Regions from separate parts of the Dielma fastidiosa genome, predicted to be linked through region 3. Evidence: predicted binding sites of a transcription regulator. Region 3 holds the regulator's gene; each other region holds the start of a gene.
What was found. The regulator Rex, encoded in region 3, represses fermentation and respiration genes when NADH is low (regulators of the CRP and FNR family bind a similar motif). The targets are predictions, from matches to a motif close to GTGAANNNNTTCAC.

Region 1 (6,901 bases), on a different contig from region 3:
ACTCCTGATCAAAGAAAGGGGTAATAGAGGCAATGATGATATTATAACCGCTTAATCTCTCTGCAAGTTCTTTGCCATGCATGGCTCCATCCACCGTTATACGCTTAACTTCACCGATTTTCTCTAAACGTTCCATTTGCGATGGAAAACGTCTGCCAAAACTGCTTGAATTAACGATTGCGATACGATAATTGCCCATATGAATCTCCTTTACATGCAGTCTGTAAACATGAATCTTAGTTATCAACCATGATTGATAACCTTATGGCTATATACTAACACAAAATATTTTTTTGTAAATATAAATTATAGAAAAAATATTTTTTTCTTTGCTATGAACGGTTTAAGCATCCAGAATATCGTCCTTGAATTATTATTCATATGCTTTTATGAAGAAAATCTTTTTCTTGTGATATAATTCTATTAAGAAAAAATATTTTTTATTATCTAAAGGATGAAATAAAATGACACAGGAAAGCACACGTTTAAAAATCAAATCAATTTACCGCGATTTAAGCGTTAAGGAAAAAAGTATTGCCGATTATATCCTAAAGAATCCCAAACTAGTATCCCGCTCTACGATCAATGAATTATCCAATGAGCTGGGAATTGCTGATTCGACATTTTTTCAATTTACCCGCAAGCTTGGCTATTCAGGGTTCAAGGATTTTAAAATTGCCCTGCTGACCGAAGAATTCGATGCGGAAATTTCCATTCATGAAAATATATCTAAAAGCGACGATGAAATTACGATTGCGAAAAAGGTGTTTGATTCCACAATTCAATCCCTTGAGGACACGAAAAAACTCATTGAAGCGGATAGCTTTAAGAAAGCTGCGGATATACTGCTCTCATCAAAAGAGACTTGTTTCTTTGGCCTTGGCGGTTCCAATGTAATTGCTCAGGATACTTATCATAAATTTTTGCGTTCGCCGATTAAATGCACTTGGACTTCTGATTATCATATGCAGCTGATGCAGGCTTCAATGCTTACCGATGAGGACTGTGCCTTTGTCATTTCTCATACCGGCATCACCAAGGAAGCGATCGAATTGGCTAAATGCGTGAAGGAAAATGGAGCGAAATTGATTGTTGTTACCAGCTATCCGCTTTCAGAACTTGCTAAAATGGCAGATGTTGTTTTCATATCGACAGCTGAGGAAACTTCTTACCGCTCTGAAGCACTATCGTCACGTATCGCTCAGCTGGCAATTATTGACGCGATCTTTGTGATTGTCATGTTTCATGATGAAAAAAGTTCTAATGAATCATTAAAGAAGATTCGTCATGCGATAGCGATTACTAAGGACAGCATTTAAAAGAATTATTGTTTTATTTTGTAATGCCAAATTTTATTTAAGCTTGAAAATTATGCTATAATAGGTGCATGAAAAAACATTCAAATAAAGATAAAATTATTGAACAAGTAAAGCTATTGATGGATGAAGATGCCTTCAGCACCATGACGGTGAGGGAAATATGCGGGCGTGCTGACGTATCAATCGGCAGTTTTTATCATCACTTTAAATCAAAGGAAGATTTAATTATGGAACTCTTCCGCATTAGTTCTAAAAGAGCGGAAGAAAACCAGCGGCTGAATATGAATAATGAAAATGAGTGGAAAAACCTTGATGCCTATATCTTATTTCAGATAAAGCTGCTGGAAGAAACACCAATTGATCGGCTGAAGTATATTTATACATATAATTTGAACCATTATCAGCCAGCGGCATTAGCGCCTAATCGTGATATCATTAAAAGTCTGCTGGTACGGGCACAAACAAAAGGACAAATGAATCGACAGCTGACGATTGAAGAAAGTTTGGAACATATCTTTGCCTTGATTCTGGCCAATTCAATTAATTATTGTATGCGGGATGCCCAGTATGATATCAAGAAACAGCTGCTTGATCAGATTCACCATCTTGTAGCCTTAATCAGTGCTTAAAACAAAAAGAGTCTCAGTGAAACGTCTGCGTTATCCTGGGACTCTTTATTTAATCTATTTATTTGTTAGCTTTTGCATATTCGGCTGCTGTTTCACCAGCAATACGTCCCATAGTGACAAAGGACTGAATTGCGGTTCCGCTGCCTGGGTATTCTTTATCGATCAAGTCGCCGCTGCTGACTTCACCTGCCGCGTACAAGCCTTGAATTATTGAACCGTCTTCACGCAGAACTTCCGCTTTTAAGTTTGTTTGCGGGCCTGCGAATGTACCTGCGGTATTCATCGTACAGCGAATCGCGTAATATGGTGCGCTGTCAATACTGCTCATCAATTCCGCATTCTTGCCAAAATCATCGTCGACACCCTTAGCCGCCAGTTCATTATAACGGGCAACTACGGCGCTTAACTTCGTGGCATCCATACCAGTCTGGGCTGCCAGATCTTCCAATGTATCCGCGGTAAAACCATTGCCTTCTTCGATGGATTTAGTAATGTTTTCACTGCTCATTTTATCATCCAGAATAATAAAGAATTCAGGTGCATTGGTTTCTCTCAAAACAATCGGTGTTCTTACAGGTCTAGGTGCTGATTCATCCATAAACCGTTCACCTTGAACACTTACAAATAAACCAGAGTATGTAAACAGATCAGCCATCGCAGAACCATAAGGGAGGATTTGAGCGATTGCACTGTCATTACCAATAATTTTAGCTCCAATATCTCTAGCCATGATTAAGCCGTCGCCCTCATTACCAGCGCCGACATTGGTTCTTGAATCAGCATAAGAAGGTGAATATTCAGCCTTTAATTCAGGGTTGCGGTCATAGCCGCCAGTAGCCAGTATAACAGCCGCGGCATTGATGATGACCTTATCGCCATTGCTCTGAGTAGCTTCGACACCTACTACCGCATTATTTTCATCAACAATTAATTTTTCTCCGCGCGTTTCCATCATAATTTCTACACCGGCATCTTTAGCTGCCTGTGCAAGTGGAGTAATGAAGCCCTGACCGCTGCCGCTGGCCGCATTTAAGCCGCGGTTAGGTGTCATTTCCGGATTAGGAGTATCAATTACATCCGAGAATTCAACACCATTTTCAATCAGCCAATCGATATTTGCACTGGAATGATCAGCAATCATACGCAGTTTATCTTCATTAACCTTGCCATTGCCTAATTTAATTAAGAAATCAGCAAATTGTTCAGGCGTATCCACAATCCCCTGTTCACGCTGAAAAACACTGTCAGCTGCTAAGATTTTACCGCCTGACAAAGATGTACTGCCGCCCAGCACCGCTGTTTTTTCAATCAGCAGGATGTTTTGACCGGATTTAGATGCTTCAACAGCTGCTGACAAACCAGCAACACCGCCGCCGACAATCACAATATCAACATTCTTTTCAATAACTTCTGATGTTCTATCTTCTTTTTCAATTGGCTTCTTTAAAGCTTCAATGTCAGCGCCAGCCTCACTTAACGCCGCTTCAGCTGCTGATAAGATTGCCGTTGATGTTTCTGTAGCACCGGAAATTGTATCAATCGCCAACGATTGATGATCAACAATTAAACCCGGAAGATCAGCCAGCGGTTTATCAGAAATTCCCGCTGTCTCCTGATGTTCAATAACATTTACTTCAGTGATTTTATGATCCTTAACCGTTACTGCCAGTTTCAAATCACCGCCATGGCCGCTGCCGCTGCCTTCATAGCTGCCGTCAGCAACATTCTCTAATCCATTTTTCACATCGCCAGTTTCATTTCCTGGATCTTTAGTAGTACAGCCGCTCATCGAGAAAAACAGTGTCAGCGACAATAAAGCCGCCAAAATTTTACTAGATTTCATAGTGTCCCTCTTTTCTTACTAGAACATGTTCGGTTTTATTGTAGAAGATAACAACGATTTTGTCAATACTATCACAAGCAGAATGTTTTCTCAGCAGAAAAATCGCAGAGTACATCACTCTGCCCTGCTTGTCGGTATTTAAAACAACTAGATAGCATTGTACGCCATCTAGCAATAAGAACAAGGTAAATCAGTACAACAATCCAGAAGTTTATTTTGAGGGTCTTGATTTTTCTTGAACCAATTCACTTTCAAAAGTAACTTTTACAACAGCATAATTAATTTTAGTTCCAGTAAACTGTACAACGTACTCTTTTTCTTTTTGCAGATTGTTGAGCACAACTGAAACAGTAACACCGCTGACGTTTTCATTCCATGTATTGCTCCATAAAACCTCGTCTGTATTTCTGTCTTTTATTTCTACAATACCACTTTCACCATCCATCTGAAAATAAACCTCGGCGTCTAAGGCTTCCATATCCTCTGTCACACAAAATAGGCGCCCATTCTCAAAGGAATCTGAACTACTATAATTCGCATCCATTTCCATTTCAAGAACAGTTTTTTGAGTTCCCTCAGTATCTATTACATTGGATTGTTGAGCATTGGGTTTTTGACACGCCATCAAACTAACAATACCAATAATGCCAACTAAAAAAATAGCAAATTTTTTTCTATTAAACATTCTTTTACCTCCTTTACAAATTTCATTTATTTTTCTGCGCCTTGTTCGTCAAAAGTGTATTTGCTTACATTCTAAGGCGATGCCTCATATAATACGCAAATAATTACAATAATATTAAAAGGACTAACTCCTGTTCAGCATAGAAATTAATCCTTAATAATAGCTTAACAAAGCTTATTCTTTTAATTGGTTTACACCATACATCTATGTGATGCGCATACTGCTCTATTTGTTTTTAATCTTTCTTCCGATTGATGATGTACTTGTCAAACAATACTTTATTAAATTCATCTGCATTGTCCGCATTGCTGCTTCTGAATACCGGGATTTCTTCCATGCCGTCATCAATGCATTTTTGAATAAAGGTAGACATCATAGCCTGCAGCATAAAGCATGACATAATTGTTGATACAGGGCCTGTTGAGATTAAATCATTATGTTTAATGCTTGCATCGCCTAAAGGGCCGCGGTTATCGAGAATTACATCTGCATATTCAAACAGCCGTTTGCCGCTTGGATGTCTTGAAGCAATACTCTTTGAATGAGAAAGTGAAGTTACCGCGATAATCTTAACTCCCTTCTCCTTCAGCCGTTTTGTATATTCTACTACTAACCCATTACGGCCAGAATTACTTGAAACAATGACTACATCATTAGCCTTCACATGATATAAATGTTCCAAAACATCAGCATATTCCGGAATTCGTTCAATCGTCGTACTCTTAGTAGGGTGCGTTAAAAGCGTCAGCTCAATTTCGACAATCGGCACAATCTTCGCATAACCGCCAGCACGGGCATAGAGATCCTGCCCCATCATATGTGAATGTCCAGTACCAAACGCGTAAATCGTTCCACCCTGCTTTTCACAGTCAAATAACAGCTGAGCCGCCTGCTCAATCGCATCCTCATCATGCTCCTTCACATCATTCAGACGCTTGGTAATCTCATTATAATACTGTTCAAGCAGACTCATTTACGCAACCTCCTTCTTTCTTAATTTACAGCATGGGCAATGCTTCATTTCTTCCGGTGCATACAACATAAAACCAACCGTTGTCCCCACTACCACACCTAGCAGTACACCCGCTGTCAATAAACAAATTTTTTTCTTCGACATAACAGATCTCCTTTCGCTTTATATTCTCTATCATACACCGAAAGCACTTGCGATACAATTGGATTCCCTTATAATTAAGGATAAGGGAGTGATATAATGCGAGCTGCTTCAGTCTCATTTTGTTTTACACCGGATAATGCGGTCTATCTTAACGGTTATGAAAAAAGGCGCTGTCTGTCGGAAGGTGTGCATCAGGATTTAATGGCCACCGTGTTATTGCTTGAGGATGTGGAAAAAACAGCAATTATCAGCTTTGACTTATGTGGTATTGATCAGGATCTGATTCAGCGTATCGCCGGCTTCAGCAATTTTTCCGTTGATCAGCTTTTTGTCTGTGCTACACATACACATGCCTCACTGAATGAATTTCCGCTCTATTTATCGTTTGGTCAGCTGGCAATGCGTTCACCGAATGAAAATATCCGCAGCGAGTTAGCGCGCCAAACCGCGAAAGCATTGCTTGAAGCAGAAGGAGAGCTAGAGGAAGTAATTCCTTATTCAAAAGTCGCGCAGGCTGCCGGTCTTTACGCCAACCGCAATGATCCAAGCGGTTTAGTTGACCGTTTTTTAAACCTGCTTCTATTTCAAACTCATGATGGGCGCAATAAAGGCTGTATTCTGCATTTTAATGCCCATCCTACCGTACTTGATTATCATAATACACTTATTTCACCAGATTTCATCGGTACAACCCGTAATTTAATGACGGCTCAGTTTCATTGCCCAATCACCATGATCAACGGTGCCTGCGCGGATGTCAGCACCCGCTTTACCCGCCGTGATGCCAGTATTGCTGAATGTGAACGAATCGGAACAGAGCTCTATCATCGGATCAGTGACTGCACCGATTTGAAAAAACTTGATCCTACCCTTTCACTTAAACATCGAATTTATCAAGCAGCTACCTGTGTCTATCTGCCAGAGCTTAAGATGGATCTTTCAATTCTCGAATTAGGTGAACTGGTACTATTTGGTTTCCCTGGTGAAATCAGCGTCCGCTTTTCCCGGGAAATTAAACAGCTGTTTGATGAACGGCGGGTATTGGTCTGCGGTTATACGAATGATTATCTTGGCTATTTCATTGATAAGGAGGATGCCAGAGATACTTATGAAGCCAAGATCTGTACGCTTCAGCCTGAGGAAAGTACAACATTTATTGAATGGTTAAAAGCAACCCTTACATTTTTGTAAGGGTATTGTTATCCAAAGCAATGGCTTAGAATTAAGCAAACGGATACAATAAAGACAAGGAAAGAGAGGTTTGTTCTATGAATAATCTTGTAGACATACAGAATATAGAAAAATACT
Region 2 (6,901 bases), on a different contig from region 3:
CCATTGAACGCCGATAAACGATGGTTACGTTTTCTACCCCTAATCGTTTTGCACAGCGGGCCGCATCCATAGCCACATTGCCGCCGCCGACTACCACACATCTTCGCGCGTGCTGAATCGGTGTCTCACTGTCAGGCTGATAAGCCTTCATCAGATTGACCCGGGTTAAAAATTCATTGGCAGAATAAACACCCTTTAAATTTTCACCGGGAATATTCATAAAGTTAGGCAAACCGGCACCAGAACCGATAAATATAGCCTCATAACCAGCTTCAAATAATTCATCAATCGTTAATATCTTACCGATGACCATATTTGTTTCAATTTTAACACCTACTTGTTTTAAGCCTTCTATTTCATAATTCACGATTGACTTAGGCAGACGGAACTCAGGAATACCATAAACTAATACACCGCCGGCAACATGCAGCGCTTCATAAACGGTAACCTCATATCCCTTTTTCGCAAGATCACCGGCACAGGTAAGTCCTGCCGGACCGCCGCCGATAACAGCAACCTTATGATGATTGGAAACCGTACACTGATTGTATTCATTCAGATTCTCTCTGGCCCAGTCAGCCACAAAACGTTCCAGCCGGCCAATGCCCACAGCTTCCCCTTTAACACCGCGCACACAGTGTTTTTCACACTGACTCTCCTGCGGGCAGACACGGCCGCACACCGCCGGCAGCGAACTGGTTTCCCGAATGATTTTATAAGCGGCTTCAAAATTTCCCTGCTTGACCTCATTAATGAACGCCGGGATATTTACGGCAACCGGACAGCCGCTGATACACGGCGAATGCTTGCAATTCAGACAGCGCTCAGCTTCCTCCATCGCCATTTCCTTCGTATAGCCAAGCGCGACCTCATCAAAATTATTCCGGCGCACCTCTCCATCCTGCAGCGGCATTGCCACCTTCTTTAAACTCATATTAGGCATCCTGACTTACCCCCTTATTCAACAGATTACAAGCTTCATCATACATATGGCGCTCCTGCTGCTGATACATTTTACTGCGGGCAATCGCTTCATCAAAGTCAACCAGCGCACCGTCAAAATCCGGTCCGTCAACACAGGCAAATTTCACTTCATTGCCAACGGTTAAACGGCAGCCGCCGCACATTCCTGTACCGTCGATCATGATCGGATTCATCGAAACAACCGTCTTAACATTATATTCCTTAGTCAGCTGGCAGACAAATTTCATCATTACCAATGGGCCAATCGCAATGACTTCATCAAACTGTTCCCCCTGATCAAGCAGCTTCCGCAAGACATCGGTAACTAAGCCCTGCTGACCGGTACTGCCATCATCACTGACAAGATAAAACTGACTGACAGCATTGAATTCATCTTCAAGAATGACTAGATCACGATTTCTGAAGCCAGCCACAGCAATTACCTCACTCCCCTGTTCATGCAGTGCCTTAGCAACCGGATAAGCAATCGCGCAGCCTACACCGCCGCCGATCACACAAACCTTTTTTAAGCCTTCTATCTCACTGGCCCGTCCCAAAGGCCCTACAAAATCATGTAGCTCATCTCCCGCTTCAAGCATATTCAATTTATAGGTTGCTGCACCGACAATCTGGAAAATGATTGTTATACTGCCCCTGCTTTGATCAATATCCGCAATGGTCAGCGGAATCCGTTCTGAATGATCATCACTTCTAAGAATAATAAATTGTCCCGCTTTCGCTTTTTTCGCAATCAACGGCGCTTCAATCACCATTTTCACTACGGTTGGATTCAACGCCTTTTTTTCTAAAATTTTAAACATCCCTTCAGCTCCTTTACAAGTTAACATTATAGCATTCTTTCGATTTAATGCACAGCTTCCATTGAAAATAAATCACAAAAAAATGTAAAATATATCATTTTTGAAATATTTTACAAAAAAAGGTAATCTTTATTGATTACCGCTAAGTGATGCCTTGACCATCGGCGCTTCAAATAATTTACTGCAGCGTTTATAATCCGGCATATATTTTTCAATAATATGATAAAACTGTTTAGAATGATTAGGCTGAATAAAATGAGCAAATTCATGGATTACTACATACCGCAGAAATTCTCTTTGGTAGTAGATACAGCGAACATTTAAGGTAATCTGCCGTTTGGAGGGCATACAGCTTCCCCAGCGGCTGTTCATCTCTCTGATTTTTAATCTTGGCACCGGCAATACATAATCACGGCTCATTAATTCATAAACCGCTTCTACCTCAGCCATAAAGATTTTTTCACATTGGCGGATTAAAAAACTGCGGATCAGTAAAGGTGCTTCTTTTGCCTCATGAAGATAAACAATACATTCATGATGCTCAAGCTTAACCCCCTTGCGCTGACCTAAAATAAGCCGAATCGGATACGCCGCACCCAGATAATTCAATACCTGATCATCAGCATGATAGAATACGTCAGCCTTCTCACGGGCTGCCTGCTGGCATTTTAAGATCCAATCTACCTTATCTGCCACAAAGGCGTCAATTTTATTTAAAGGACAATAAGCATTGGCAGAAACTAAAATCTCTCCCTTTTCACTTACGTGCATATTAATATTCTTCACGTTTTTAATAATTAATGTGTATTGTATAATATGGCTGCCTACCGCCACTTTTCGTATTTCACTTGTCAAACGAATCACCGCTAACATTATTTCATTTTTACGATCAAAATGCAAATCTATGATAAAATAGAACCGGTGAAATTATGAAACAGAAAACAAATCCATTTCCATACAGTGATGACAATAAACGCTATCATACATGGAATTATTATTTAAAGCACCGCTTTCAGACAAAAGTATTTAAGGTAGCCTTAAATGCCGATTTTTCCTGTCCTAACCGCGATGGCAAATGCGGTGTCGGCGGCTGTACCTTCTGCAGCTCGCTGGGCAGCGGTGATATGGCCGGCAATGCAAAGGAAGATTGTATGCAGCAATTTGAAAAAGGCATTGAAGTGATGCGCAGAAAATGGCCTAATGGTGAAGCGATGGCATATTTTCAGGCATATACAAATACTTATGCCCCATTAAGTGTACTGAAACAAACCTTTGAACCATTTGTACAGCGTGAGGATATTAAAGCTATTGCCATTGCGACAAGGGCTGATTGTCTTGAGAATGATGTCATTGATTATCTGCAAAGCTGTACCGCGCATAAAGAAATCTGGATTGAGCTTGGCCTGCAGACGATTCACAACGAAACTGCTATGGCAGTCAACCGCGGTCATACTTATGAATGCTTTTTAGATACGATTCAGCGGCTTGCCAGAACTGATTTAAAAATCTGTGTGCATCTGATGAATTCCCTGCCTCATGAAACAAGTGAAATGATGATTGAAAGTGCTAAAGCAATTGGCCAGCTGCCGATTCATGCGGTAAAAATTCATATGCTGCATCTGCTGAAAAATACCCGTATGGGTAACGATTATCTAAAACAGCCCTTTACCATGATGAGCCGTGAAGAATATATTCATACGGTCGTTGAACAATTGATGGTGCTGCCAAAGGAAATCGTTATTCAGCGTTTAACCGGTGATGGCGTACTGAGTGATTTAATAGCACCGATGTGGACCGTCCGCAAGGTTACCATTCTCAATGATATTGATAAGGAAATGGCCCGCCGCAATGTCTGGCAGGGCTGTGCGTTAGAAAGCGAAATCACCCGCTGAATTTTCTCATTACACAGAATAAGGCAGATCCCCTGCAGGGTTCTGCCTTTTATTTTTTATCCTGTTCATGAAGTCTGAGAATCTTCTCAGCAATAAATTCATCGGTAATCAAGCAATGAATATAATTACCCTTTAAGGCTGCATAAGTAGCATGCGCCTTATCGACACCGCCGGATACAGCAATTACATTTTTAGCTTTTTTTAGATCATCAAGGCTGACACCAATCAAATTATTTTCCACGTCATCAAAGATCTTATTCCCATTCTGATCCAAAAAATGCCCGCAGATAAAACCTACCGCTCCTTTTTGAATCAAACGCTGCTTGCGTGCCTGATCGAGATAACCCGCCCAGCTGTTGACATTATCACCGGAATGAAAGTCAGCGATCCCTGTCACTAAATAATCGACACTGCGCGCCTCCTGCAAAGCCTTGGCAATGATGACCTCACGGACTAATGACTGCTTGACAATGTTGTTTTCCACAAACAGCGGCGCATAGATCTGTGAGTACGTTCCCCGATATTTCTCCGCCAGCTTGCGTACTAAAAACGGTGAGTCCATTTGGGCATTGTAACCGTCGGCCGCCGCCCCGGTCAGCTGAACAACATGAATATCCCGGCTGCTTTTCGGCTTGATCTGCGATACCATCTGATAAAGTGTTCTGCCCCATGCAAGGCCAATCGTATCGCCGTCCTTCAGCTTTTCATCCAGATATTCACCGGCAATCTTGCCTAAACGGCTCAGCCGCGTATTCGCATTATTATTTTCCGGATAATTTTTGATTACGACAGCATCCTTTAGACCAAATACTTCACACAATGTCCGCTCTAAGGTTACCACACGTTCTAATGGAAAACGGATAATGATTTCCACAATTCCCTGTTCCCTTGCTTTTTTCAATAAGCGGCTGACTTTTGCCCGCGAGAAAAACATCTTCTCAGCAATAACATTCTGCGGAATATCATGTTCATAATACATACTGGCAACTTCCGCAATAACTGCCAGTTCATCTGACTCTTTTTCTTTCATGCTTCCATCTCCAAAGAAAGGCAAGCTTTCGCTTACCCTTATTATAATTTATTTTTGTATAAAGTCACAGCTGTTTTTACTTTTTGGATCGATACAGGAACCCTTATTAACGATCCAGCCCGCCTGCAGCGCAATCGGCCCTTTCAACAGCGGATCATGGAAATCCTGCTGCCATTTTAATAGCTTGGCATCCATTTCCTCAAGCAGCGATTGATAAGCTTCATCATCCGCAAGATTATGCTGTTCATAAGGATCCTTGCGAAGATCGTATAACTGAACCATATCCTTTTTTGAATCCTCAAGCTGTTTCAGATATGCCTCTTTGCTGATGGAGTTATCAATATTGGACAGATTCAGCTGCCGCCATTCCTCATCATAATAACGGATCAGCTTGGCCGTCTTCGTTCTGATGCAGCGGATTGGCTCATAAGAAGTATGAAAGTTAACCTCTGCGAAAACCGCTTCACGGACTGCCTGATTGGGATGATCAAACAGAGCGGAAAAATCAACACCGTCAACTTCATGTTCCAAATCAAGCTTAAGCAATGAACATAATGTCGGATAAAGATCAACCTGGGATACTAATTCATCACAGACAATACCCTGTTTTTTACCTGGCACCCGCATCATTAAGGCAACCCCGATACCGGCATCATACAGCGTGCATTTAGCCATTGGATAGGGAATGCCATGATCGGTGGTAAACAACAGAATCGTATTCTCATACAGGTGGTTTTCTTTCAGCGCCTGTATTAGCTGGCCAAAGCATGTATCAAAATGCTTCAGAGAAGCGGCATGGCCTTGAAGATCCCTGCGGACTGCCTCACAGTCTTGAAGATAGGGTGGTATTTTACCGGTAAAGCTGTCATCGGTATCCGGATATTCGCGGTGTGTCGCAAAGAAACCCATTGAGAGAAAGAATGGCTTTTTAGCTTCCTCGCTGCTCAGCCATTTTGTACAGTTACGCACATTGGCTCTATCCCATTCGACCAGCTGCTTTTCTGACAACCCCTGATTATCGGCTGACAAATCACGCTGATAACCGATAATCGCAGCTCCCTGTTCATGCTCCACATAACGGCCGGCTTCATGCTGAACACCGCAAAGCAGTGTCTGATAGCCATTGCTGTTAAACAGATGCACAAGATGCTCACGATAATCATTTAATTTAAAACCGCGGTTGGCTAGGCCAAGCATGCCATTGTTGTGCGGATACCGGCCGCTGACTAATGCTGAGCGGCTTGGCGAACATGTCGGCGATGTACAATAGGCATTGGTAAACACACAGGCATCAGCCGCAAATTGTTCAAGATTTGGGGTAAAAACCTCAGCGCCATAAGGCGAAAAGAAACGGCCGCTGTCATGGGTGTGAATATAAACTACATTTGTCATAGCTGCCCTTATTCAATAATGCCTGATTCAAGGATTTTCTGTTCCATTTCAGCCTTTGACATAATATTTTTTAAACCAATAACCTTCGCCTTCGTATTCTTAAAATTGCGCACCAATGCTTCTGAAACAATAATCAAGTCATACTCATTTGCACTTGAGCTTGCTTCATCGATACTTGTATGATGCAAAGAAACCTGCACATTTAATTTTTTAAATACTTCCTGAGCACGCATTTTCATCATTTGACTGCTGCCCATACCACATCCGCATGCTACTACTACTTTCAACATTTTCTTAGTCCTCACTTTCTGCCAGATCAAAATATCTTTCTTTGTTATGACGATATTGCAGCTGTGGAATTACCAGCATGCCAACGATACATAACAAGACGCCTGGAATTGATAAATATTTAATAATAAAGCCCATAGCCGGCCATAAAGTCGCCCAGTCAAAGTTGCCGACATAACCGCCGAAGCCAGACATTCCAAATAAGGTGATTGCCAGCGCACTGCCTAATACTTGAATTAAACCGCTGCCGATACACATAACGATCAATGCCTTAAAACCGCCCTTTTTATTCGCATATAAACCAATTGTCGCATTGTCATAGAATAAAGGAACAAAGCCGGGAATAATCATCAATGGTGACTTAGTAATCAATAAGCCCGCGATAGCGATGATTTGTCCGATAGCACCAAACAGGAAGCCTAAAGTAACCGCATTGCTTGAACCAAACGCATAGGTAGCCGCACAGTCAACCGCCGGCAGACAGCCCTTAAGAATTGAATTAGAAATACCGTTGA
Region 3 (10,313 bases):
AATTCCTCAATCATCGTGGCTAATGCTTCCTTTAATGTTTTCTTCTGAAGAGCATCAGGGCGCAGCTTATTGACGGAATGCCGGACATCTTTTAAACCATCACGGGCCACATTGCCTAACAGCGTTAACTGTTTTTTGGCAAGTTCTGGGTTGATGTCCACTAAGGCGGCGCATGCTTCAAGACCTGTTGATAAACCTGTCAGGGTATGTCCCAAGGTATCGTGAATCTCTCTAGCCAAACGGTTTCGTTCACGGGTTTCACCCATTTTTTCACGCACATTGGCATATTCCTTTAAATCCTCATTCAAATTCTGCAGTTCCTCATTTAATTGCTGGATTTTCTTACTTTCATCCAACTGATTTTGAATCAGAAACAGCATATTCGCAATAAAACATATAATACACAGCGTAGTAAGTATATTTTTTACGCCCATGATTAATGAAGCTGCCTGACTCGTATAGATACCAAGATAAGCGTCAAGAGCAGTTACCGGGATAAAATTCGTAATTACATTTGTATTGGTCAGCAGATACATGAAAGTGTAGATGACTAAGGATGGGCCCCGATATTGTCTCTTTTTAGATAATGACACCATGTTGGCGATGACCAGCAGCAAAATATCATTGGTGCTGAAGGATAAACTCCACATCATAAAGTAGCAGACAGCTAGTTCCGCGATTAATAAGAATAAAGTATTCCTGAATGTTTCATTCAGTACAAAACGCAGGCGCAGCAGAATCATCAGTAAAATAAAACTGCCGGCGGTATAGAAAGGCACCCGGTAATAAGCAATCGGAATGACATTCACCTGCTTCAGAAAAGCAGCTGCCTGATAATGCTGGAGAATATGCAGTGAACTGAATACAATTAAGGCGCAGAGAAAAGCAAGCTGGAGGAAACAGATCATGACCATGCTTTGATAGGAAAAACTCAGCCGGTTTTTAATGTCTGAAAAATATGTTTTCATATCATTGCCAGCTTTCTAATGAAAATTCATCGATGTTGCTGCCATTAATCATAGTAACAGGAATCTTTTCCTCCACGATTCCGCTTTCATGATTCAGCAGCCGATAGGCACTTTCAACAGCTTTCTTGCCCATCCGCTTTGGATATTGAGCAACTGTCGCCTGCATGAAGCCCTCTTTGACTAAGACCTTTGCTTCCGGCGTACCGTCAACACCATACACCAATACCTCTGAAAGTTTGTCAGCTTCCTGTAAGGCGGCGACGGCGCCTAATGCCGAAGGATCATTTAATGCCATGACTACATCAAACTGCACACCCTCAGTAATTGCCTGCGCGATCAGCGGCATACTGATTTCAAGCTGTCCTTCACACTCAATTTCATCAACGATCTGATACTGCGGATATTGGCTGATGGCATCTTTAAAGCCTTGAATCCGTTCAATAGCTGAATAAGCCGCGTCATGACGCAGAATCATAATCTGTGCCTGATCAAGAGCTGCCATCATATTCTCAGCACACAACTGCCCGGCATGATAATTATCTGAAACTACGGTATAATCAACAAAATCCTGACCATTATAAACATTCGTATCCACGGCAACAATGATTATGCCTTGCTGCTTCGCTTCCGCCAGCACATCGATCAGTCCCTTGCTGTCCACCGGATTGACTATTAAAACTGAGCAGCCCAGATCCATCAGATAATCAATCTGATCAATTTGTTTATCAAGTGAAAGCTGTGGGTCCATGGTGATTAATACATCACCGTTTGCTTCAATCACATTCCGCATTTCCTCATTAATTACATCAAAAAAGGGATTATTCAGCGTCATATAGGTAGAACCAAACAGTATTGGTTTTTGCTTTCCGTCAGCAAGCTGTTCTTCACTGAAATTATAAAATTTAAGTAAACCGGCAATACAGAGAACCATGCATAATACAAAGCAAAGCCGGCGCATTATTTTATCGTTCATACAATCTCCCCTTGCAGCATCATTATACAATACCTGATTTAAAAAGTCCTTATCTTTCAAGATAAAGACTTTGATTTATGTTAGTAAGCAAGCTGCGGATCAAAGAAACCAATCAGTACGCCGACAAAGGCAATTACTACAAGCAGCAGCATAACCTTAATCGGTGACATTTTCTTTTTGGCAATCATGTACCAGCAAAAGAGCACAAATGCCGCGGTTAAGCCTTTGGGCAGAACTGAATTAATCTGAGCGTTTAAATCAAGGAAGGCTTCCCCAGTTTCAGCATTAATCATTTTAAATACCGTATTGACAGATACCCATGACGCGGCAACCGCACCGATAACCATACTGCCCAGCATCATGATGGATTCACGAAGCGCCATCGCTTTATCACCAGTAAGAAATTCCACTGCCTTACCGCCAAATTCATAGCCTTTGAAATAAAGCATCCGCATCCCTAAGGTAACAATTAAATTCCATGCGATAATATAGAAGATCGCACCAACCGGTGAACCATCCGTTGATAAACCTAAGGCAATACCCAACAGCAAAGGAATCAATACACCAACAACCAATGAATCACCGATGCCGGCAATGGGGCCCATCAGACCCGCGCGCAGACCGTTGATCGTATCACCGGTAACACCTTCACCATTTGCCTTCGCTTCTTCCAGACCGACAGTAACACCGACGATGACAGTACCTAACTGCGGTTCTGTATTAAAGAAGGCTTTGTAGGTTTCCAATGCTTCCTTCTGTTCATCTTTTGTATCATAGAGTTCTTCAATGATCGGCAGCATCGCGCAAAGATAACCAAATGTCTGCATATGTTCCTGTGAGAAACAAGTCAGATGACCATAATACCAGTTTCTGAATGATTTATTTAAGGTCTTTTTAGATAATTTCTTCATGATCAGATATCCTCCTCTTCGTCATCGATGTCTTGTGATGGTGCTTTCACACGAATCAGCTGAGCACATTTGATTTGATAATTCATATAGGCAAACATTGCGGCAATAATTGTAGCAACAACTAAGTTAATATTTAACGCGGCTGCCAATGCAAAGCCTACGAAGAAAGGAATGAAGTCAACACCCTTAAGAATGATTTGTTTCAGCAGGATTGCAATACCGACACAAGGCAGTAATGAACCTACGGTAAAGATTGTTTTCATTGCCAGACCATCCATCGGCAGAACGGCTTTAATGGTATCGACCATGCCGGCACCTGCCAAACAGATAATGAAGGTTGGTAAAAAGGAACAGACAATATGGGAGATCCAAGGCAATCCCATGTCAACCAGATATAATTTCTTAAATTCACCTTTTTCAATCGCTTCCCAGCCGATATGCTGCCAGATTAAATTCATTGTTGCAGTTCCATAAAATAAGACTGTACCTAACGTACCAACCATAGCGCCGAAGGAAGTCGCAAGTCCATTGCCATCAGCACTGGCGGCATCCAGGCCATAGGATTTAAGGGCCAGCATGGCTAGTGGAATACCGATATAACTAACCGCGCGCACATCTGCCGATACAGTGCCGCCCGGGGTTACCAGGGCGATATATAATAACTGCATTGCCGCGCCGACCAATATACCGGTGCGCACATCCCCTAAAATAATACCAACAACTAAACCAGCTACCAGCGGACGGCCTAAGGTATAATTACCAATGGCTGAACCACCCATGCCGGGCATACTTGCTAAACAAGCGAATAAGCCAAGTAAGCCTGCCTGAAAAACATTGATTGTCATATTCTATTCCTCCTTTTTTAATAACCAAATTGATTTTTAAACTTAGACCAATTACCGATGCTTTCATCAGGAATCAGACGGAATTCTACATCATAGCCAGCCTTACTGATTGCTTCCAAAGCGTCGGCTTCAGCCTGTGTAATGGATTGATTGTTACCTAGCTTAATAGCATTGGGACGATCGTTGCAGGGCCCGATGATGACTTTCTTTACATTGCATTTTAAGTTTAGATCGACTAATATCTTTTTCATATCCAATGGATTTTTAGTAATTAGGAAATAGTTTGTATCGGAATCCAACACCTTCTGATACTTCTTTTCCCAATCTTCCATCGTCCAGATAAAGGTTTTCTTCCCGCTGGCGCTCTTATAGGCAGCTTTTAATACACTGTTATTAGCAGCATCATCATTGACGGCAACAATTCCCTCACATGGATATTCCAAAGCCCACCGCGTGCATGTCTGACCATGAATCATACGATCATCGACACGAATAAAACTAATTGACATATTATTTCCTCCCTTTAAATTTCATCGTCATCATCTGATGACAGTTTTACTTCATTCACAGCCTGCATGCCCTCTCTCAAGGCCGCTGCTTTGCAATCTTCAAGACTTCCCTCTTTCATCAGCACCGCATTAAGCGCCATCGCCAGATTAAGACCGCCAAGAATTACTGAGCGTTTCAGCAGATTATGCTCACTGAAACAATTAATCAGTGTGGTCAGCGGTGAACCGCCGATCATATCGCCTAATACAATAAACTGATCATTTTCATTAAAGCTATCACAGCATTCATTGATACGGCTGGCCAGTGCTGCCACATCTTCCCCTGCTCTTAAGCCAATACTGAGTACATCCTCACGTTCACCGACAAACATTTTCAGTGTATCGTGAAGACCTTCGGCAAACTTTCCATGCGTTATGAGTATCACGTAATTCATTTTATTGCCCTCCGTTGTTTACGCTTTCATTTTAAGCAAAAGGCTGATTTTACACACCTGTATTTTGTCAGCACTTAATCATGAAGTTTTACAATGCTGAAATTATATTTGTCATAATTTTCATATATAGGAAATAAATGTTCACAAATCCGCGGTAAATGCACAAAAAAAATCCCAACCAGAGTCAGGATTTCTAAATTGATGAATTTATAATAATGTTTCAGGATCGGTATAAGTCATGCCGAGTGCTTCGCTGACACCGCGGTAAGTAATATGACCCTGATAAGTATTAAGCCCTAACAGGAAGCCAGGATCTGCTTTTAATGCGGCAGTTCCGTGATCTGCCAGCTTCATCAGATAAGGCAGTGTCGCGTTGGATAATGCCATTGTGGAAGTACGCGGTACAGCTCCCGGCATATTCGCAACTGAATAATGCAGAACACCATAGCGTTCAAAGGTAGGCTGATCATGAGTGGTAATATGATCACTGGTTTCAACACAGCCGCCCTGATCAATGGCCACATCGACAATGGCGCTGCCTGGCTTCATTGTCTGCACCATATCCTTAGTAACGATCTTAGGTGCTTTGGCACCTGGTACTAAGACCGCTCCGATGACTAAATCAGCGGTTTTTAATGCCCGTCTGAGATTGTATTCATTATTATAAGCCGTATGAATCGTACCGCCGGAAATATCGTCGATATACCCCATCCGTTCAGCATTGATATCAAAGACTGTAACGATGGCGCCTAAACCGCAGGCAATCTTCGCCGCGTTTAAACCCACCGTACCGCCGCCGATGATAACGACCTCGGCTGGGAATACACCGGGAACACCGCCTAAAAGCAAGCCGCGGCCATTGTTATTTTTCTGAAGCATAGTAGCCCCAACCTGTACCGCCATCCGTCCGGCAACTTCACTCATCGGCGTTAACAGCGGCAGTCCGCCTTTACGATCACGCACCGTTTCATAAGCGATGGCTGTTGTTTTTGAATCAATCAGGGCTTTGGCGAATTCAGGATCATTGGCAATATGCAGGTAGGTAAATACCATTTGATCCTCACGCAGATATTGATATTCTGATGGTAAATATTCTTTAACCTTCACAATCAGCTCCGCTCTTTTAAAGACTTCCTTTACATCCGCAATTTCAGCTCCCGCTTCTTGATATTCCTCATTGCTAAAACCGCTGCCAATTCCGGCATTCGCTTCAACGATCACCTTATGTCCGGCTTTGCATAACGCAAATACACCAGCGGGTGTACATGATACACGGTTTTCATTATTTTTGATTTCCTTTGGAATTCCAATAATCATCTTCTTCACGCTCCTTTTATAAAACGTATTATAGCACTATCCGCTCTTCGCTGAAAGTTTTTATATAAAGAAAAAGACCGGCAGGCACCGATCTTTAACGCTTAGAATAATAAATTTCTTGGTGTTCTTGGGAACGGTTCAACATCTCTGATGTTTTGAATACCCGTCAGATACATTAAGAAACGGTCAAAGCCAAGGCCAAAACCGGCATGCTTGCAGCCGCCGTAACGGCGCAGATCCATGTACCACTGCAGGTTATCCTTTTTCATTCCTAATTCATCCATGCGATGATCAAGCACATCATAACGCTCTTCACGCTGTGATCCGCCGACTAATTCACCAACACCCGGCACTAATAAATCACAAGCGGCAACTGTCTTGTTGTCATCGTTCACACGCATATAGAAAGCCTTGATTTCCTTAGGATAATCCGTCAGGAAGACTGGCCCTTTCACTACCTGTTCACAGATATAACGCTCATGCTCAGAATTCAGATCCATGCCCCAGAATACTTTATTCTCAAATTTCACATCCGCTTTTTCAAGAATTTCAATTGCTTCAGTGTACGGCATACGCTTAAACTCTGAATCACGGACATGGGTAATTCGCTTAATGCAGTCCTGATCGATCATCTTCTCAAAGAACTTCATTTCTTCTGGTGCATTCTCAAGCACATAGTTGATACAGAACTTAACCATATCTTCAATCAGATCCATGTTATCATCAAGATCTGCAAAAGCAATTTCCGGTTCGATCATCCAGAACTCTGATGCATGGCGTGACGTATTTGAATTTTCAGCACGGAATGCCGGGCCAAATGTATATACATCACGGAAAGCCATCGCAAACGCCTCTACATGCAGCTGACCAGTAACCGTTAAGAAAGCTTCCTTGCCAAAGAAATCCTTTTCATAGTCCGCATCCTTGCGTGTTGTCGCGGTAAACATTTCACCGGCACCCTCACCGTCATTACCCGTAAGAATTGGGGTATGTACGTAGACAAAGCCCTGATCCTGAAAGAATTCGTGGATTGCCATCGATAAAACTGAACGCAGACGGAATACCGCATAGAATGTATTCGCTCTTGGTCTTAAATGTGCAATCTCACGCATATACTCAAAGCTGTGACGCTTCTTTTGCAGCGGATAGGAAGGATCGCAGGCGCCTTCTAATACCGCTTCTGTCACAACAATCTCAAATGGCTGCTTCGCATCGGGGGTCAGCTTAAACTGTCCGGTCACCGTAATTGCGCTGCCAGTTGAAAATTTAGCAATTTCATCACGGTTCTTAATCAGATCACCGTAAACCAACTGGGCGTTGCGGAAATAAGTTCCGTCATTTAATTCAATAAAGCCTACTTTACCATTATCACGATTGGTTCTTACCCAACCCTGCAGCTGAACATACTCAAGGGAATCAATTTCCACATGATTGTTGGAGAATACCATTTCGTATAATTCTCTAATGGTCATAAATTCAAACATATCTTTGTCCTCCTGGATTTGTTTAAAAAATAAAAAAACGTCCCTATACAGGAACGTAATTTACGCGGTGCCATCCTGATTCACGGGACTCAGCCCATGCATCTTTTATGAGATAACGCTCTCCTTAGCGAAACCGTCTACTGTTAGTTCTCCGGTTCAGCTCCATGAGTGTTCAGTCACTGACTTTCCTTCTCTGCCTTTCACCAATACGCAGAGTCGCTGACAAGTGCCGTCAGGCTGTCTCATTTCATCGCCATTAATCTTTTAATGAATTGGTTTCAAAAACCAGCTCTTGTATAGATGATACTACATCTACGGTCTTAATTGCAACCCCTTTTGGCACTTGAAAGTGCTCATGAGTAAAATCAACGATACCGACGATGCCGGCAGCTACCATGCGGTCAACCGTTTGCTGGATATCAACATTAGCGGTTAGGATTGCGATACGGCAGCCCTGAGGAATTTTTTCTTCCAGATCTTTTAAGTCGTAAACCGGGATTCCGAAACGAACTCCCTGGCGGTCTGGTGAGATATCAAATGCACATGTGATTTCACCAACCACATGATTCCACTTATTATATTTCATCAAGGCACGTCCCATGTTTCCGGCTCCGACTAAAATGATTTTCTCATCGAAGTCAAGACCCAGCTGCTGATTAAAGATTTCAATCAGCTTGTTGACGTCATAACCATAACCCTGCTTGCCAAGATTGCCCAGGAAAGAGAAGTCACGGCGGATTGTTGTCGGCTCAATGCTGACAACATTAGATAATTCTTTAGACATAATCCGTTCAACACCGGAATTTGCTAGTTTTCGCAGTGCTTTTAGATAAACTGGGTAACGCTGCAACGTTGCCTTTGGTACATTTTTATTTGCCATTTTCATCACCGACCTTATTATAGCACACTTTTTTTGATTGTGAAATATGTGTTTTTTTAAACTACTTATAATTCAAATGCAGGATCAGCCGTACATGACGCATCGCCGCGCACACCATGCTCATAAGCGATCGTTCCAGCTACACCAATCATCGCCGCGTTATCGGTACAGCATGACAACGGCGGGATAATACATTCAATCTGGGGGAATTTTTCACTGACCAATTCACTGATGCGCTGACGCAGACAGCTGTTCGCCGCGACACCGCCCGCTAGGACAATCATTTTAGGCTGCATCTGCTTCATTGCCTTTTCAGCTCTTTCTAAAAGACAGGCGATTGCTGTTTCCTGAAAGCTGCAGGCAAGATCAGCAGGTTCAAATGTTTCATTGTTGCGCTCACAGCGTTTAATGAACTGCAGAACCCCGGATTTTAATCCGCTGAAGCTAAAATCCAATTCCTTTTCCGGATGCGGCTTAGGCAGCTTATAAATATTCTTTCCCTCTTTTGATAATTTATCAATATAAACACCGCCTGGATATGGCAGACCAAGGATACGTCCCACTTTATCAAAGGCTTCGCCAATCGCATCATCCTGCGTTGTACCGATGACCTCAAAGCTCCACTCATCCTTCATATATACTAATTCTGTATGACCGCCGGATACAACAAGCGCCATTAATGGAAATTTCAGATCAGCAATCAAACGATTGGCATAAATATGACCGGCAATATGATGCACCGGCACCAGCGGCTTATTAAAAGCCCACGCTAACGTTTTTGCTGCCTGCACCCCGACATGTAAAGAACCAATCAATCCCGGCCCCTGCGTTACCGCAATAGCATCCATTTCTTCGATGCCTAAACCCGCTTTTCCCATACACTCCGCAATCACCATTGAGATATTTTCCACATGAATTCTTGACGCTACTTCAGGTATTACACCGCCGAACTTCTTATGTACATCAATCTGGGTTGCGACTACATTGGATAATATTTTTTTGCCGTCTTCGATAACGGCTGCCGCTGTTTCATCACAGCTTGATTCAATCGCTAATATCTTCGTCATCTATATTTCCTCCCTTCATATCTTCTATACGCTTACGTTCCGCTTTAATTTCATCTTGTAATTCATTCACGGTCGGCAAGGCAAACAAATATTTTGAAGCAAATACTTGCTTCGCATCATTTAATACCGAATACTTTGCAATGGCTTCATTCTTCTGAGAACACAAAATGATACCAATTGTCGGATTGTCATCCTCGTTCTTATAGATGGCATCATACATACGAATGTAGCTATCCATCTGTCCAACATCACCATGAGTTAGTTTTCCGATTTTTAAATCAATCAATACATGGCATTTTAAAATACTATGATAGAATACCAAGTCCAGATAAAAATCTTCATCTTCATAGCGCATCAATTTTTGACGTGCCACAAAGCAAAATCCACGGCCTAGCTCTAGAAGAAATTCTTGTAATTTATCGATTAACGCCTGTTCTAAATCAGATTCACGAAGCGCTGGGTAATTTTTCAAATCCAGAAAATCCAATACATACGGATCTTTTATATAGTCATCCGTTGCTAAAGGTTTCAAAAGTTCGATTGCTTCTTCCTTTACTGGTGTTTTATCCTTACTTGAAAGCAGTCTTTCATAATATAGCGTAGATATCTGTCTGTCTAGCTGTCTGCTAGACCATGCAGATGCGGCAGACTCATTCATATACCAAGCTCTCGCATCATCGTTTTCTACTTTCAGTAAAAGACGGTAATGTGTCCAGGTCAATTCGGAACGCAGTGCGTTCCAATTTGGAAAGCGGGTATAGAATAGACGCATATTTCTCAAATTTCGCTCATCAAATCCAGATCCGAATTCCTCTGTTAACTGAACGGAAAGACGCTTTATCAGCGATTTCCCATACTCAGCTCGTACATTTCCCTGCTGCTCAACTTCAACGATGATACGGCCAATATTCCAGTACGCTTTTAC

Region 1: the regulator Rex is predicted to act here: its motif matches at 3,853-3,866, upstream of DWZ33_RS10435 (flavocytochrome c).
Region 2: the regulator Rex is predicted to act here: its motif matches at 2,635-2,648, upstream of mnmL (tRNA modification radical SAM protein MnmL/YtqA).

The regions. Positions count from the first base shown of each region.
Region 1 covers NZ_QRQL01000004.1:181,013-187,913, reverse strand. Annotated here, with positions in the region: gene DWZ33_RS10450 (D-isomer specific 2-hydroxyacid dehydrogenase family protein) at 1-199, opposite strand, end outside; gene DWZ33_RS10445 (MurR/RpiR family transcriptional regulator) at 465-1,319, shown strand; gene DWZ33_RS10440 (TetR/AcrR family transcriptional regulator) at 1,388-1,948, shown strand; gene DWZ33_RS10435 (flavocytochrome c) at 2,007-3,791, opposite strand; gene DWZ33_RS10430 (DUF4624 family lipoprotein) at 4,003-4,476, opposite strand; gene DWZ33_RS10425 (SIS domain-containing protein) at 4,712-5,449, opposite strand; gene DWZ33_RS17990 (hypothetical protein) at 5,450-5,593, opposite strand; gene DWZ33_RS10420 (hypothetical protein) at 5,690-6,784, shown strand; gene DWZ33_RS10415 (ABC transporter ATP-binding protein) at 6,862-6,901, shown strand, end outside.
Region 2 covers NZ_QRQL01000008.1:47,789-54,689, forward strand. Annotated here, with positions in the region: gene gltA (NADPH-dependent glutamate synthase) at 1-943, opposite strand, end outside; gene DWZ33_RS14000 (sulfide/dihydroorotate dehydrogenase-like FAD/NAD-binding protein) at 936-1,784, opposite strand; gene DWZ33_RS14005 (M48 family metallopeptidase) at 1,914-2,555, opposite strand; gene mnmL (tRNA modification radical SAM protein MnmL/YtqA) at 2,714-3,676, shown strand; gene DWZ33_RS14015 (sugar-binding transcriptional regulator) at 3,726-4,706, opposite strand; gene DWZ33_RS14020 (sulfatase family protein) at 4,755-6,098, opposite strand; gene DWZ33_RS14025 (PTS sugar transporter subunit IIB) at 6,107-6,388, opposite strand; gene DWZ33_RS14030 (PTS ascorbate transporter subunit IIC) at 6,393-6,901, opposite strand, start outside.
Region 3 covers NZ_QRQL01000003.1:2,918-13,230, reverse strand. Annotated here, with positions in the region: gene DWZ33_RS08050 (sensor histidine kinase) at 1-968, opposite strand, end outside; gene DWZ33_RS08045 (sugar ABC transporter substrate-binding protein) at 970-1,941, opposite strand; gene DWZ33_RS08040 (PTS system mannose/fructose/sorbose family transporter subunit IID) at 2,022-2,855, opposite strand; gene DWZ33_RS08035 (PTS mannose/fructose/sorbose/N-acetylgalactosamine transporter subunit IIC) at 2,855-3,697, opposite strand; gene DWZ33_RS08030 (PTS sugar transporter subunit IIB) at 3,715-4,206, opposite strand; gene DWZ33_RS08025 (PTS sugar transporter subunit IIA) at 4,221-4,640, opposite strand; gene ald (alanine dehydrogenase) at 4,848-5,957, opposite strand; gene asnS (asparagine--tRNA ligase) at 6,059-7,441, opposite strand; gene DWZ33_RS08010 (redox-sensing transcriptional repressor Rex) at 7,698-8,321, opposite strand; gene tsaD (tRNA (adenosine(37)-N6)-threonylcarbamoyltransferase complex transferase subunit TsaD) at 8,387-9,388, opposite strand; gene DWZ33_RS08000 (PDDEXK nuclease domain-containing protein) at 9,366-10,313, opposite strand, start outside.